DNA from 3 places in the Klebsiella sp. WP3-W18-ESBL-02 genome. Region 3 is predicted to be linked to each of the others. Evidence: predicted binding sites of a transcription regulator. Region 3 holds the regulator's gene; each other region holds the start of a gene.
What was found. The regulator sigma-54, encoded in region 3, starts transcription at its own class of promoters, with help from an activator protein. The targets are predictions, from matches to a motif close to GTTGGCACANNTTTCGCTNT.
Positions count from the first base shown of each region.

Region 1 (4,284 bases), 2.0 Mb from region 3:
GGTGGCCGGGCTGGCGGCGGCCTACGTCGGCCTTCAGCTGCTGGCGGCCACGCTGCACTATAGCCAGTCGCTGCTGTTCAACCGCGCGGCGGTCGGCGTGGTGCAACAGCTGCGCAGCGACGTCATGGATGCGGCGCTGCGACAGCCCCTGGGCGAGTTTGATACTCAGCCGGTCGGCCAACTGATTTCGCGGGTCACCAACGACACTGAAGTGATCCGTGACCTGTACGTGACCGTCGTCGCTACGGTGCTGCGCAGCGCGGCGCTGATTGGTGCCATGCTGGTGGCGATGTTTAGCCTTGACTGGCGCATGGCGCTGGTGGCGATCGCTATCTTCCCGGCAGTATTGACGGTGATGGTGATTTACCAGCGTTACAGCACGCCGATCGTGCGCCGCGTGCGCGCCTATCTGGCCGATATTAACGATGGCTTTAATGAAGTGATCAACGGCATGAGCGTGATCCAGCAGTTCCGTCAGCAGGTGCGCTTTGGCGAACGTATCGGCGAGGTTAGCCGCTCGCACTATCTGGCGCGGATGCAAACCCTGCGGCTGGACGGTTTCTTGCTGCGGCCGCTGCTCAGTCTGTTCTCCTCCCTGATTCTGTGCGGGCTGCTGATGCTGTTTGGCTTTAGCACGCAGGGCTCCATCGAGGTGGGTGTTCTGTACGCATTTATCAGCTACCTTGGGCGGCTCAATGAGCCGTTGATCGAGCTGACGACCCAGCAGTCGATGCTGCAACAGGCGGTGGTTGCCGGCGAGCGCGTCTTTGAATTAATGGATCGCCCACGCCAGCAGTACGGCGACGATATTGCTCCACTCACCAGCGGCGATATTGATATTGATAATGTGTCGTTCGCCTATCGCGATGACAAAATGGTGCTGCAAAATATCTCTCTGTCGATTCCGGCGCGCAGCTTCGTTGCGCTGGTCGGGCATACCGGCAGCGGGAAGAGCACGCTGGCCAGCCTGCTGATGGGCTACTACCCGCCAAATAGCGGCGAAATTCGCCTTGGCGGTCGTCCGCTGCCCAGCCTCAGTCACCAGGTGCTGCGTCAGGGCATCGCCGTGGTGCAGCAGGATCCTGTCGTGCTGGCGGACTCCTTTTTTGCCAACGTTACGCTGGGGCGCGACATCAGCGAAGCGCAGGTCTGGCAGGTGCTGGAAACGGTGCAGCTGGCCTCGTTGGCGCGTGAAATGAGCGACGGCATCTATACCCATCTGGGCGAGCAGGGCAACAACCTGTCGGTTGGTCAGAAGCAGCTGTTGGCGCTGGCCCGCGTGTTGGTTGATATCCCGCAGGTGCTGATTCTTGATGAGGCCACCGCCAATATCGACTCCGGCACCGAGCGCGCGATTCAGCAGGCGCTGGCCGCAGTGCGCCAGCACACGACGCTGGTGGTGATTGCCCACCGGCTGTCGACCATCGTTGAGGCAGACACCATTATGGTGCTGCACCGTGGTCAGGCGGTAGAGCAGGGGACCCATCAGCAACTGCTTGAAGCCAAAGGGCGTTACTGGCAGATGTATCAACTCCAGTTGGCAGGTGAAGAGTTGGCGGCGTCGGGTCAGGATGACGCGCTGACCGCGTGATGCACCAGCGTTAAGCATTTTTCTAACAGAATGCATTTGTGACACGCATCATGCACCCGCATGGTGCGTTTTTCTTTTCAACGCCACCTTATTGCGCCCGTCGCCCCCGATTTTTCCCGCCTGCGCATCATTTTTCATTTCTGGCACGCCCCTTGCTTTATCTCTTCTGTGTTCGCAGCCACTACCGAATTCTGACTGGAGGGGATCTATGAAGCTGGTTACCGTGGTAATCAAACCATTCAAACTCGAAGACGTTCGCGAAGCGCTGTCTTCAATTGGCATTCAGGGCTTAACGGTGACGGAAGTGAAAGGCTTCGGTCGTCAGAAGGGTCATGCAGAGCTTTACCGCGGTGCGGAGTACAGCGTCAACTTCCTGCCCAAAGTAAAGATTGATGTGGCGATCGCCGACGATCAACTTGATGAAGTCGTTGATGTGATCAGCAAAGCCGCTTACACCGGAAAAATTGGCGACGGTAAGATTTTTGTCGCCGAACTGCAGCGCGTGATCCGTATTCGTACCGGCGAAGCCGACGAAGCGGCGCTGTAATTCCCAGCCAGCACAGTGATAGGGATCGAGATGATGAAAAAAACAATGGTAAAAACGGGGTTGAGCGCGCTGGCGCTGTTGCCGGGTCTGGCAATGGCGGCACCGGCGGCGGTAGATAAAGCCGATAACGCCTTTATGATGATTTGTACCGCGCTGGTGCTGTTTATGACCATTCCGGGGATTGCGCTGTTCTACGGCGGCCTGATTCGCGGTAAAAACGTGCTCTCCATGCTGACGCAGGTGGCGGTGACGTTTGCGCTGGTGTGCGTTCTGTGGGTGGTCTACGGCTATTCGCTGGCCTTTGGCACCGGCGGCAGCTTCTTTGGCAGCTTCGACTGGCTGATGCTGAAGAATATCAAAATTACCGATCTGATGGGCTCGTTCTATCAGTACATCCACGTGGCCTTCCAGGGCTCCTTTGCCTGCATTACCGTTGGCCTTATCGTCGGCGCGCTGGCCGAGCGTATCCGCTTCTCTGCGGTGCTGATTTTCGTGGTGATTTGGTTGACGCTTTCTTACATCCCGATTGCCCATATGGTCTGGGGCGGCGGCCTGCTGGCGAGCCACGGCGCGCTCGACTTTGCGGGCGGCACGGTGGTGCACATTAACGCCGCGGTGGCGGGCCTGGTTGGGGCATACCTGATTGGTAAACGCGTGGGCTTCGGCAAAGAAGCGTTTAAACCGCACAACCTGCCGATGGTGTTTATTGGTACGGCGATCCTCTATTTTGGCTGGTTTGGCTTCAACGCGGGCTCCGCGAGCGCAGCCAATGAGATCGCTGGTCTGGCCTTCGTTAACACGGTGGTTGCTACGGCGGCCGCTATCCTCGGCTGGGTCTTCGGCGAATGGGCGCTGCGCGGTAAACCGTCACTGCTGGGTGCCTGCTCCGGTGCCATTGCGGGGCTGGTGGGGATTACCCCAGCTTGCGGCTACATTGGCGTAGGCGGTGCGTTGATTCTGGGTATCATTGCCGGTCTGGCTGGTCTGTGGGGCGTGACCTCGCTGAAACGCTGGCTGCGTGTTGATGACCCGTGTGACGTCTTCGGCGTACATGGTGTGTGCGGCATCGTTGGCTGTATTCTGACCGGTATCTTTGCTTCTACCGCACTGGGCGGTGTGGGCTACGCAGAAGGCGTCACCATGGGCCATCAGGTGCTGGTACAGCTGGAAAGTATCGCCATCACTATCGTCTGGTCGGGTATTGTGGCTTATGTTGGCTATAAAGTGGCGGATCTGACGGTTGGCCTGCGCGTGCCGGAAGATCAGGAACGTGAAGGTCTGGACGTCAACAGCCACGGCGAAAACGCCTACAACGCCTGATCGTGATGACCGCCCGGCCGCGCATGGCAACGCCGGGCGTTGCCGAAACGAAGTTTGCGCCTCGTTCTGGCAGAAAGCGGGTTATCTCCAAAGCCAAAAAAGCCTCCCAATGGGAGGCTTTTTTGGCTTTGGAACGAGGTCTAGCCGCGGTTACGCATCACGCCTTCCTGCACCGTAGAGGCGACCAGCACGCCGTCCTGGGTGTAGAATTCGCCGCGCACAAAACCACGCGCGCTGGAGGCCGATGTGCTTTCCACGCTGTACAGCAGCCATTCGTTCATATTGAACGGGCGGTGGAACCACATGGAATGATCGATGGTCGCTACCTGCATGCCCGGCTCCAGGAAGCCGACGCCGTGCGGCTGTAGCGCCACCGGCAGGAAATTAAAGTCGGAAGCATAGCCCAACAGGTACTGGTGAATATGCAGCGAGTCTGGCACGGCGCCGTTGGCGCGGATCCAGACCTGGCGGCGCGGTTCGGCGACATGGCCTTTCAGCGGGTTATGGAATTCGACCGGGCGAATTTCTAACGGTTTATCACAGAGAAACTTTTCTTTCGCCTGCGGCGGCAGCAGATGCGCCAGCGAACGGGCGATGTCGGTTTCCGACGGCAGACCTTCCGGCGACGGTGCGGCCGGCATGGTCTTCTGGTGTTCATAGCCCGGCTCAGGTGCCTGGAATGATGCGGTCATGTAGAAGATCGGTTTGCCGTTCTGAATAGCCGCTACGCGGCGCGCGCTAAAGCTGTTGCCGTCGCGCAGCACTTCAACGTCGTAAACAATCGGCTTCTGACTGTCTCCGGGACGCAGGAAGTAGCTGTGGAATG
Region 1 covers NZ_AP021972.1:3,749,639-3,753,922, reverse strand. The annotation lists gene H7R56_RS17940 (SmdB family multidrug efflux ABC transporter permease/ATP-binding protein) at 1-1,591, shown strand, start outside; gene glnK (P-II family nitrogen regulator) at 1,800-2,138, shown strand; gene amtB (ammonium transporter AmtB) at 2,172-3,458, shown strand; gene tesB (acyl-CoA thioesterase II) at 3,599-4,284, opposite strand, start outside.
Region 1: glnK (P-II family nitrogen regulator) is a predicted target of sigma-54. The motif match lies at 1,731-1,750, and genes of this name have one in related genera.

Region 2 (4,284 bases), 600 kb from region 3:
AGCGACTGTAGCTGGGTTTTCAGCAGCAGATGGATCCCCATGTCGGTCAGGCGATGCTGCAGGCGGCTGCTGACTTCCGGCGGCATCAGCGACGCCAGAATGCTGGCTGAGCTGTCGACGACGGTAATGGCTTTACCGGCGCGGCAGAAATCCATCGCCAGCTCGCTGCCGATCAAACCGCCGCCAATAATCAGCACCCGTTGTGCATCGCGCAGGGTGCTCTGTGCGGCCCCGAACTCCTGCTGGCTGTTAAGGGTCAGCATCAGCTCTTTGCCCGGTACCGGCGGTACCATCGCCGAGGCGCCGGTGGCGAGGACCAGTTTATCGTACTGCCAGACCTGATTCTGGCTCTTCACCGTATGGGCCTCGGCATCAATTCCGGTCACCCAGGTCTGCGGAAACAGATTCAGGTTGTACTGCTCGGCAAACTCGCCGGCGGTTTGCAGCGTGAGGTCGGCGGCCGTTTGCCCCCGGCTGACCACGTGGCTCAGATCCGGTTTGTTGTACTCGTCGATGCTGTCGGCGGCGATGAGCGTCAGTCTGACGCTCGCATCCTGTTTACGGATGTTTTTCACCAGTTGGCGGGCGGCGAAGCCCGAGCCAACGATCACAATGCCATGAGTCATTTTGCCTCCGTTGCCAGTACGTCGAAGACGTCTTTGCCTAATGAACATTCCGGGCACAGGAAGTTATCCGGAACGTCGCTCCACGGGGTGCCAGGCTGGACGTCCTGATTCGGTTCGCCTTTGGCTGGGTCATAGATCCACTGACACACGCTGCACTGCATGCTTGGGCCGAGGTCGGCAGCAGCTGCTGCGGCACAGGCGCACGCTTCTTTTGCGCTGGTGGAAGCGGCGGTCATTTCCGGCAGCGGACCCAGCGCCCATTGCCGGGCGATTTCACGACCGTGCTGGCGGCACAGCTCCAGCGCATCCAGGTCCGGTCGCCATTTCGCCTTCAGGCTCAGCGACATCTCGAAACCGGCATCCTGCAAACGGGTGGACAGACGGTCGACCGCACCACCGCTCCAGCCGTGAGACCCAAAGGCGCTGGCGCGTTTGTTACGGAAGCGCAGACCGGTCATCTCTTCCACCAGGCCGGCAATTTTCGGCATCATCACGTTGTTCATGGTGGAGGTGCCGACCAGAACCCCTTTAGAACGGAAAACGTTGGTCAGAATTTCATTTTTATCACTGCGGGCGACGTTAAAGATTTTTACCGCCACGTTCGGGTCGACTTCGTTGATCCCTTGGGCAATCGCATCCGCCATCATGCGGGTGTTATTGGACATGGTGTCATAGAAGATGGTGATGCGGTCTTCCTGATAATCCGCCGCCCATTTCAGGTACAGCTCAACGATCTGCGTCGGGTTGTCGCGCCATACCACGCCGTGGGAGGTGGCAATCATATCGACCGGCAGGTTGAAGCCGAGGATCTCGGTGATTTTTGGCGTCACCAGACGGCTGAACGGCGTCAGGATATTGGCGTAGTAGCGCTGGCACTGTTCGAACAGCTCGGTCTGGTCAACTTCGTCGTTGAACAGGCGTTCGTCGCAGTAGTGCTGGCCGAAGGCGTCGTTACTGAACAGCACGGCGTCGCCGGTCATGTAGGTCATCATGCTGTCCGGCCAGTGCAGCATCGGGGTTTCGACGAAGATCAGCTGTTTACCGTTGCCGATGTCCAGGCTGTCACCGGTTTTGACCACGTTGAAGTTCCATTCCGGATGATGGTGGTGACCGTTGATGGAGTCAATGGCGTTGGCGGTGCAGTAAATGGGGGTGTCCGGGATTTGCGACATCAGCTCGGTCAGCGCACCGGCGTGGTCCTCTTCCGCGTGGTTAATAATGATGTAGTCGATATCGGCAAGGTCGATTTCGCTGCGCAGGTTCTGGACGAATTCACTGCTGAATTTATGGTCAACGGTATCGATCAGGACGTTTTTGCCTTCGCGAATCAGGTAGCTGTTGTAGCTGCTGCCGCGCAGCGTTTTGTATTCCGTCCCGTGGAAATCGCGCACTTCCCAGTCACGTTGGCCAACCCAATGAATGTTATTTTTAACCAGAATAGACATAGCAACCTCAATTAATTCAGCGTTTTTCAAAAAAGATGTATTGCTAATTGCAGGTTGCGTGCCAACTTTTTAATGCATTGATTTTTATAGTTTAATTTATTTATACCTCTTTTTTGTTAGTCAAAATGACTATGCATTATATTGTCAATATGACATGATGCATTGTCAAAATGACAGTGAGGTAGCGATGAGTTTCTCCGTTAACGTACTGGCCGGTATTGCCATCGAACTGCAGCGCGGTGTCGGCCATCAGGATCGCTTCCAGCGGCTGATTACCACGCTGCGCCAGGTGCTGGAGTGCGATGCATCGGCGCTGCTGCGCTATGAAGCGCGGCAGTTTATTCCTCTGGCCATTGATGGCCTGGCCAAAGATGTGCTGGGCAGGCGCTTTACGCTGGAGGGCCACCCGCGGTTAGAGGCGATTGCTCGTGCGGGGGACGTCGTGCGTTTCCCGGCGGACAGCTCGCTGCCCGATCCCTACGACGGGCTGATTCCCGGCCAGGAGAGCCTCAAAGTGCACGCCTGCGTTGGTCTGCCGCTATTTGCCGGGCAGAACCTGATTGGTGCGCTGACGCTCGACGGTATGTCACCGGATCAGTTCGACATCTTCAGCGATGAAGAGCTCAGGCTGATTGCTGCGCTGGCGGCCGGTGCGCTGAGTAACGCGCTGCTGATTGAACAGCTCGAAAGCCAGAACATGTTACCGGGTACGCCGGGCGATTTTGAGCAGGTAAAAGAGACGCAGATGATTGGCCTGTCGCCGGGCATGATGCAGCTCAAAAAAGAGATTGAGATTGTTGCTGCCTCTGATCTTAACGTGCTGATCAGCGGTGAGACCGGCACCGGGAAGGAGCTGGTAGCGAAAGCGATTCATGAAGGTTCACCGCGCGCGGTCGGTAAGTGTCAAGGTAGTTGGCACCCCCGGTTGATTTAGGCTGCCTGTTTTTCCCGTTCTGGATTCAGCATTACCTTGCCTACCGGATGCCAGTTTCGTGTTCTGCCAGACCAGCGTTCAGGCCGTTCCGCTTTTGCCTTTTTGTACACCTCATCCCGATTTTTCAGCAACACACCGTCTTCTCCACGATGTCGCTGACCCGGCGTCACATACCTGATGCCGCTATGTCTGTGCATTTCGTTATACCACTGAGCAAAAACCTCTATCCATTCACGCGCCTCCTCCAGCTTGCCGAACCCTGATGACGGCCACTGCGGGACATATTTCAGTGTCCGGAACAGCGACTCCACATACGCATTATCGTTACTCACTCCCGGCCGGCTGTGAGAGGGGGTTATCGCCAGCTCGTGTAGCTTCATTTGCAACGTCTGTGACTTCATCGCCGCGCCGTTGTCCGCATGCAGTACCGGCGGGTTTTGCCAGCATCCTTCCCGAAGGACCGTGCGTTGTATCAGGGCTGCCGCCTGCTCACCACTTTCAGTTTCATGCACTTCATATCCCACGATTTTTCGGCTGTAGAGGTCTTCCACCAGATACAGGTAAAACCAGCGCCCCTTTACGGTTGACGGAACCCATGTAATGTCCCATGTCCACACCTCATTCGGCCCGCTGGCCTGCCAACTCGTAGCCGGGGTGACTTTCTGCGCTGCCCGTTGCCGTCCCCGGCGATGCACCTCTCCATGACGACGCAGTACCCGGTAAAAGGTTGACTCGCTTGCCAGATAAATCCCCTTATCCGCCAACGCCGGTACGATTTGTGACGGGGGGAGGCTGGCGTAGTCTGGCTGATGGCACACTGCCAGTATCTGTTGCTCTTCTTGCTCACTTAACTGGTTCACCGGGGAGGGCCTGACCGTGCTGACACGCTTGTCTTCCCACGACGTTTGCCAGCGTCGCCACGTCCGTTCACTTAATCCCGCTTCCGTCAGCGCTATTGACAGCCGAGCTCCTGACGCCATCGCGTCCCGCACGTAACCGATAAGTGCCTGCCGCTCTGTTCCGGGCGTCAGTCGTCCTCGTCGGTTTCCCCGTAAAAATCCCGCAACTGCTTTCGCAGCACCAGTATCGCTGCCGCCTCCGCCAGCGCCTTTTCCTTACGAAGCAGTTCGCGTTTTAGTTGTTTAACTTCTTTCTGGCTTTGTTTGAGCGCCGCTTTGTCAGTGGGCGAAGACACCTGCAAAAAGCCTTGTTTCCACTGACTAATCTGTTCCAGGTAAAGCCCTTTTTTACGGCAGTATTGCGCGAGTTCTGTTTCGCT
Region 2 covers NZ_AP021972.1:1,181,767-1,186,050, forward strand. The annotation lists gene norW (NADH:flavorubredoxin reductase NorW) at 1-626, opposite strand, end outside; gene norV (anaerobic nitric oxide reductase flavorubredoxin) at 623-2,071, opposite strand; partial or broken gene H7R56_RS05715 (GAF domain-containing protein) at 2,259-2,966, shown strand; one part of gene H7R56_RS05720 (IS3 family transposase) at 3,002-4,065, opposite strand; one part of gene H7R56_RS05720 (IS3 family transposase) at 4,065-4,284, opposite strand, start outside.
Region 2: norV (anaerobic nitric oxide reductase flavorubredoxin) is a predicted target of sigma-54. The motif match lies at 2,118-2,137, and genes of this name have one in related genera.

Region 3 (4,284 bases):
TATCATTCTGCTATCGCTGGTGGCGCTTGTCCTGATCGGCCTTAATCTTGCCGATAAAGAAGACAGCGGCCCGGTGACAACAAACGCTGGCGATCCAACTTATAAAAGCGAGCATACCGATACGGTGGTGTACAGCCCCGAAGGCGCGCTCTCCTACCGGTTAATTGCCGAACACGTGGAGTATTTTTCCGATCAGAGTCTGTCGTGGTTTACTCGCCCCGTACTGACAACATTTGACGCCGCCAAGGTGCCAACCTGGTCGATTAAAGCCGATAAAGCGAAGCTGACCAACGACCGCATGCTGTACCTCTACGGGCACGTTGAAATCAACGCGCTGACAGAAGACGCACAACTGCGTAAGATTACGACGGATAATGCCCAGGTAAACCTGATAACTCAGGATGTTTCCTCTGACGATCTGGTGACGTTATACGGCACAACATTTAATTCCAGCGGCCTGAAAATGCGCGGCAATTTACGCAGCAAAAACGCCGAGCTGATTGAAAAGGTTAGAACCTCTTATGAAATTCAGAACAAACAAACTCAGCCTTAAGCTGGCGCTCGTCGCTTCTCTGCTGGCCGCTAGCCTGCCGGCCATGGCGGTGACCGGCGATACCAATCAACCGATTCACATTGAATCCGATCAGCAGTCGTTGGATATGCAGGGCAACGTCGTGACCTTTACCGGCAACGTCGTCGTCACCCAGGGCACAATCAAAATTAACGCTGACAAAGTGGTCGTGACCCGCCCTGCGAATCAGCAGGGTAAAGAAGTTATTGAAGGCTACGGCAATCCGGCCACCTTCTACCAGATGCAGGACAACGGCAAACCGGTGAAAGGCCATGCGTCGAAAATGCGCTATGAGCTGGCGAACGACTTCGTGGTGCTGACCGGCAACGCTTACCTTGAGCAGCTCGACAGCAACATCAAGGGCGACAAGATCACGTACCTGGTCAAGGAACAGAAAATGCAGGCGTTTAGCGATAAAGGCAAACGCGTGACCACCGTTCTGGTGCCATCCCAGCTGCAGGACAAGTCCAAAGATCAGGCTCCGGCACAGAAGAAGAGTAACTAATCCGTTATGGCGACATTAACTGCAAAAAATCTGGCGAAGGCCTACAAAGGCCGCCGCGTAGTGGAAGATGTCAGTCTGACCGTGAATTCCGGTGAGATTGTGGGTCTGCTTGGGCCAAACGGCGCGGGTAAAACCACCACCTTCTACATGGTGGTTGGGATCGTGCCGCGCGACGCGGGCAATATCATCATTGATGACGAAGACATCAGCCTGCTGCCGCTGCACGCGCGCGCGCGCCGGGGTATCGGCTATCTGCCGCAGGAAGCCTCTATTTTCCGCCGTCTGAGCGTTTACGATAACCTGATGGCCGTGCTGCAAATCCGCGACGATCTGAGCAACGAACAGCGTGAAGACCGTGCTAAAGAGCTGATGGAAGAGTTCCACATCGAGCATCTGCGCGACAGTCTGGGCCAGGCGCTATCCGGCGGGGAACGCCGCCGCGTCGAAATCGCCCGCGCGCTGGCGGCAAACCCGAAATTTATCCTGCTGGATGAACCGTTTGCCGGCGTAGACCCGATTTCGGTTATCGACATTAAACGTATTATCGAACACCTGCGCGACAGCGGCCTTGGCGTACTGATTACCGACCACAACGTCCGTGAAACGCTGGCGGTGTGTGAACGCGCTTATATCGTCAGCCAGGGGCATCTGATTGCCCACGGTACCCCTCAGGAGATCCTACAAGACGAACATGTTAAACGCGTGTATCTTGGGGAAGACTTCAGACTCTGATAGGGTAGTGGTTAACGACGTTAGCGGGAGATATTCGTTCTGAACATGAAGCAAGGTTTGCAATTAAGGCTCAGCCAACAGCTTGCCATGACGCCACAGCTGCAGCAGGCTATTCGTCTGCTGCAGCTGTCTACGCTGGAACTTCAGCAGGAACTCCAGCAGGCGCTGGAGAGCAACCCCCTGCTCGAGCAAACCGATCTTCACGAAGAAGTAGAAACTCAGGAAGCCACCGATCACGAAACGCTGGACAGCGTTGACGCGCTGGAAAAGCCCGATATGCCCGAAGAGCTGCCGCTTGACGCCAGCTGGGACGAGATCTATACCGCCGGGACGCCTTCCGGCACCGGGGCCGACTACCAGGACGACGAGCTGCCGGTTTACCAGGGCGAAACAACCCAGTCGCTGCAGGATTACCTGATGTGGCAGGTTGAACTGACGCCGTTTACCGATACCGACCGCGCCATCGCCACCTCCATCGTCGACGCGGTGGACGACACCGGCTACCTCACCGTTTCCGTGGAAGATATTCGCGAAAGCATCGGCGACGACGAGATTGGCCTCGATGAAGTGGAAGCGGTGTTGAAGCGTATCCAACGCTTCGATCCGGTAGGCGTCGCCGCCAAAGATCTCCGCGACTGTTTGCTGATCCAGCTTTCCCAGTTCTCACCTACGACGCCGCGTCTTGATGAAGCTCGCCTAATCATCAGTGAGCATCTGGATCTGCTCGCCAACCATGACTTCCGTTCGCTGATGCGCGTCACGCGGCTGAAAGAAGACGTGCTGAAAGAAGCGGTCGATCTGATCCAGTCATTAGATCCGCGCCCCGGCCAATCGATCCAGACCGGTGAACCTGAATACGTCATTCCTGACGTGCTGGTGCGTAAGGTGAACGATCGCTGGGTGGTGGAACTGAACGCCGACAGCATCCCGCGTCTGCAGATTAACCAGCACTATGCGGGCATGTGCAATAACGCCCGCAACGACGCCGACAGCCAGTTTATCCGCAGCAACCTGCAGGAAGCGAAGTGGCTGATTAAGAGTCTGGAAAGCCGCAACGACACGCTGCTGCGCGTCAGCCGCTGCATCGTTGAACAGCAGCAGGCCTTTTTCGATCTTGGCGAAGAGTATATGAAACCGATGGTGCTGGCGGACATCGCCCAGACCGTCGAAATGCACGAGTCCACGATTTCGCGTGTTACCACGCAGAAGTATTTGCATAGCCCACGGGGCATTTTCGAGCTTAAGTATTTCTTCTCCAGCCACGTCAGCACCGAGGGCGGCGGCGAAGCCTCGTCCACGGCGATTCGTGCACTGGTGAAGAAATTGATTGCCGCGGAGAATCCCGCAAAACCACTGAGCGACAGTAAACTGACCACCATGCTCTCTGAACAGGGTATCATGGTGGCACGGCGCACCGTTGCAAAGTACCGAGAGTCTTTATCCATTCCGCCGTCTAACCAGCGTAAACAGCTGGTCTGACACTACTGATAAGGAAGACACTATGCAGCTCAACATCACTGGACACAACGTCGAAATTACCGAGCCAATGCGCGAATTCGTGAATGCGAAATTCAGCAAGCTGGAACAATTCTTCGAGAGGATCAATCAGGTCCATATTGTGTTAAAAGTGGAGAAATTGACGCACATCTCGGATGCTACACTGCACGTTAACGGGGGCGAACTTCATGCCAGCGCGGAAGGGCAGGATATGTACGCCGCTATCGACGGTTTAATCGATAAACTGGCGAGACAGTTAAACAAGCACAAAGATAAACTAAAACAACATTGATTGTCCGAGCAGCCGCCCGATATGCCCGGCATATCGGGCGGCGCTTAGGTGAAATTATGACAAATAACGATTCGGCTCTACAACTGAGCAATGTCCTTAACCAGGAATGTACCCGCAGTGCAGTACACTGCCAGAGTAAAAAACGCGCGCTTGAGATCATCAGCGAGCTGGCGGCTAAACAACTTAGCCTGCCGCCGCAGGTGGTGTTTGAAGCCATTCTGACCCGTGAAAAAATGGGCAGTACCGGCATCGGTAACGGTATCGCGATCCCGCACGGCAAGCTGGAAGAAGATACGCTGCGCGCCGTCGGCGTGTTTGTGCAGTTGGAAACGCCAATCGCCTTCGACGCCATCGACAACCAGCCGGTCGATTTACTCTTTGCGCTACTGGTGCCGGCAGACCAGACCAAAACCCACCTGCATACGCTTTCCCTGGTGGCAAAACGTCTGGCGGATAAAACCATTTGTCGCCGCCTGCGCGCCGCGCAGAGCGACGAAGAGCTGTATCAAATCATCACCGATACGGAAACCCACGATGATGCATAATGGACATCACATCGTACTGAGGAGAAACGGTACATGGTACTGATGATCGTCAGCGGCCGCTCTGGCTCGGGAAAATCAGTGGCCCTGAGGGCGCTGGAAGATATGGGCTTCTACTGCGTGGATAACCTGCCGGTGGTGCTGC
Region 3 covers NZ_AP021972.1:586,273-590,556, reverse strand. The annotation lists gene lptC (LPS export ABC transporter periplasmic protein LptC) at 1-553, shown strand, start outside; gene lptA (lipopolysaccharide ABC transporter substrate-binding protein LptA) at 522-1,076, shown strand; gene lptB (LPS export ABC transporter ATP-binding protein) at 1,083-1,808, shown strand; gene rpoN (RNA polymerase factor sigma-54) at 1,854-3,287, shown strand; gene hpf (ribosome hibernation promoting factor) at 3,310-3,597, shown strand; gene ptsN (PTS IIA-like nitrogen regulatory protein PtsN) at 3,654-4,142, shown strand; gene rapZ (RNase adapter RapZ) at 4,176-4,284, shown strand, end outside.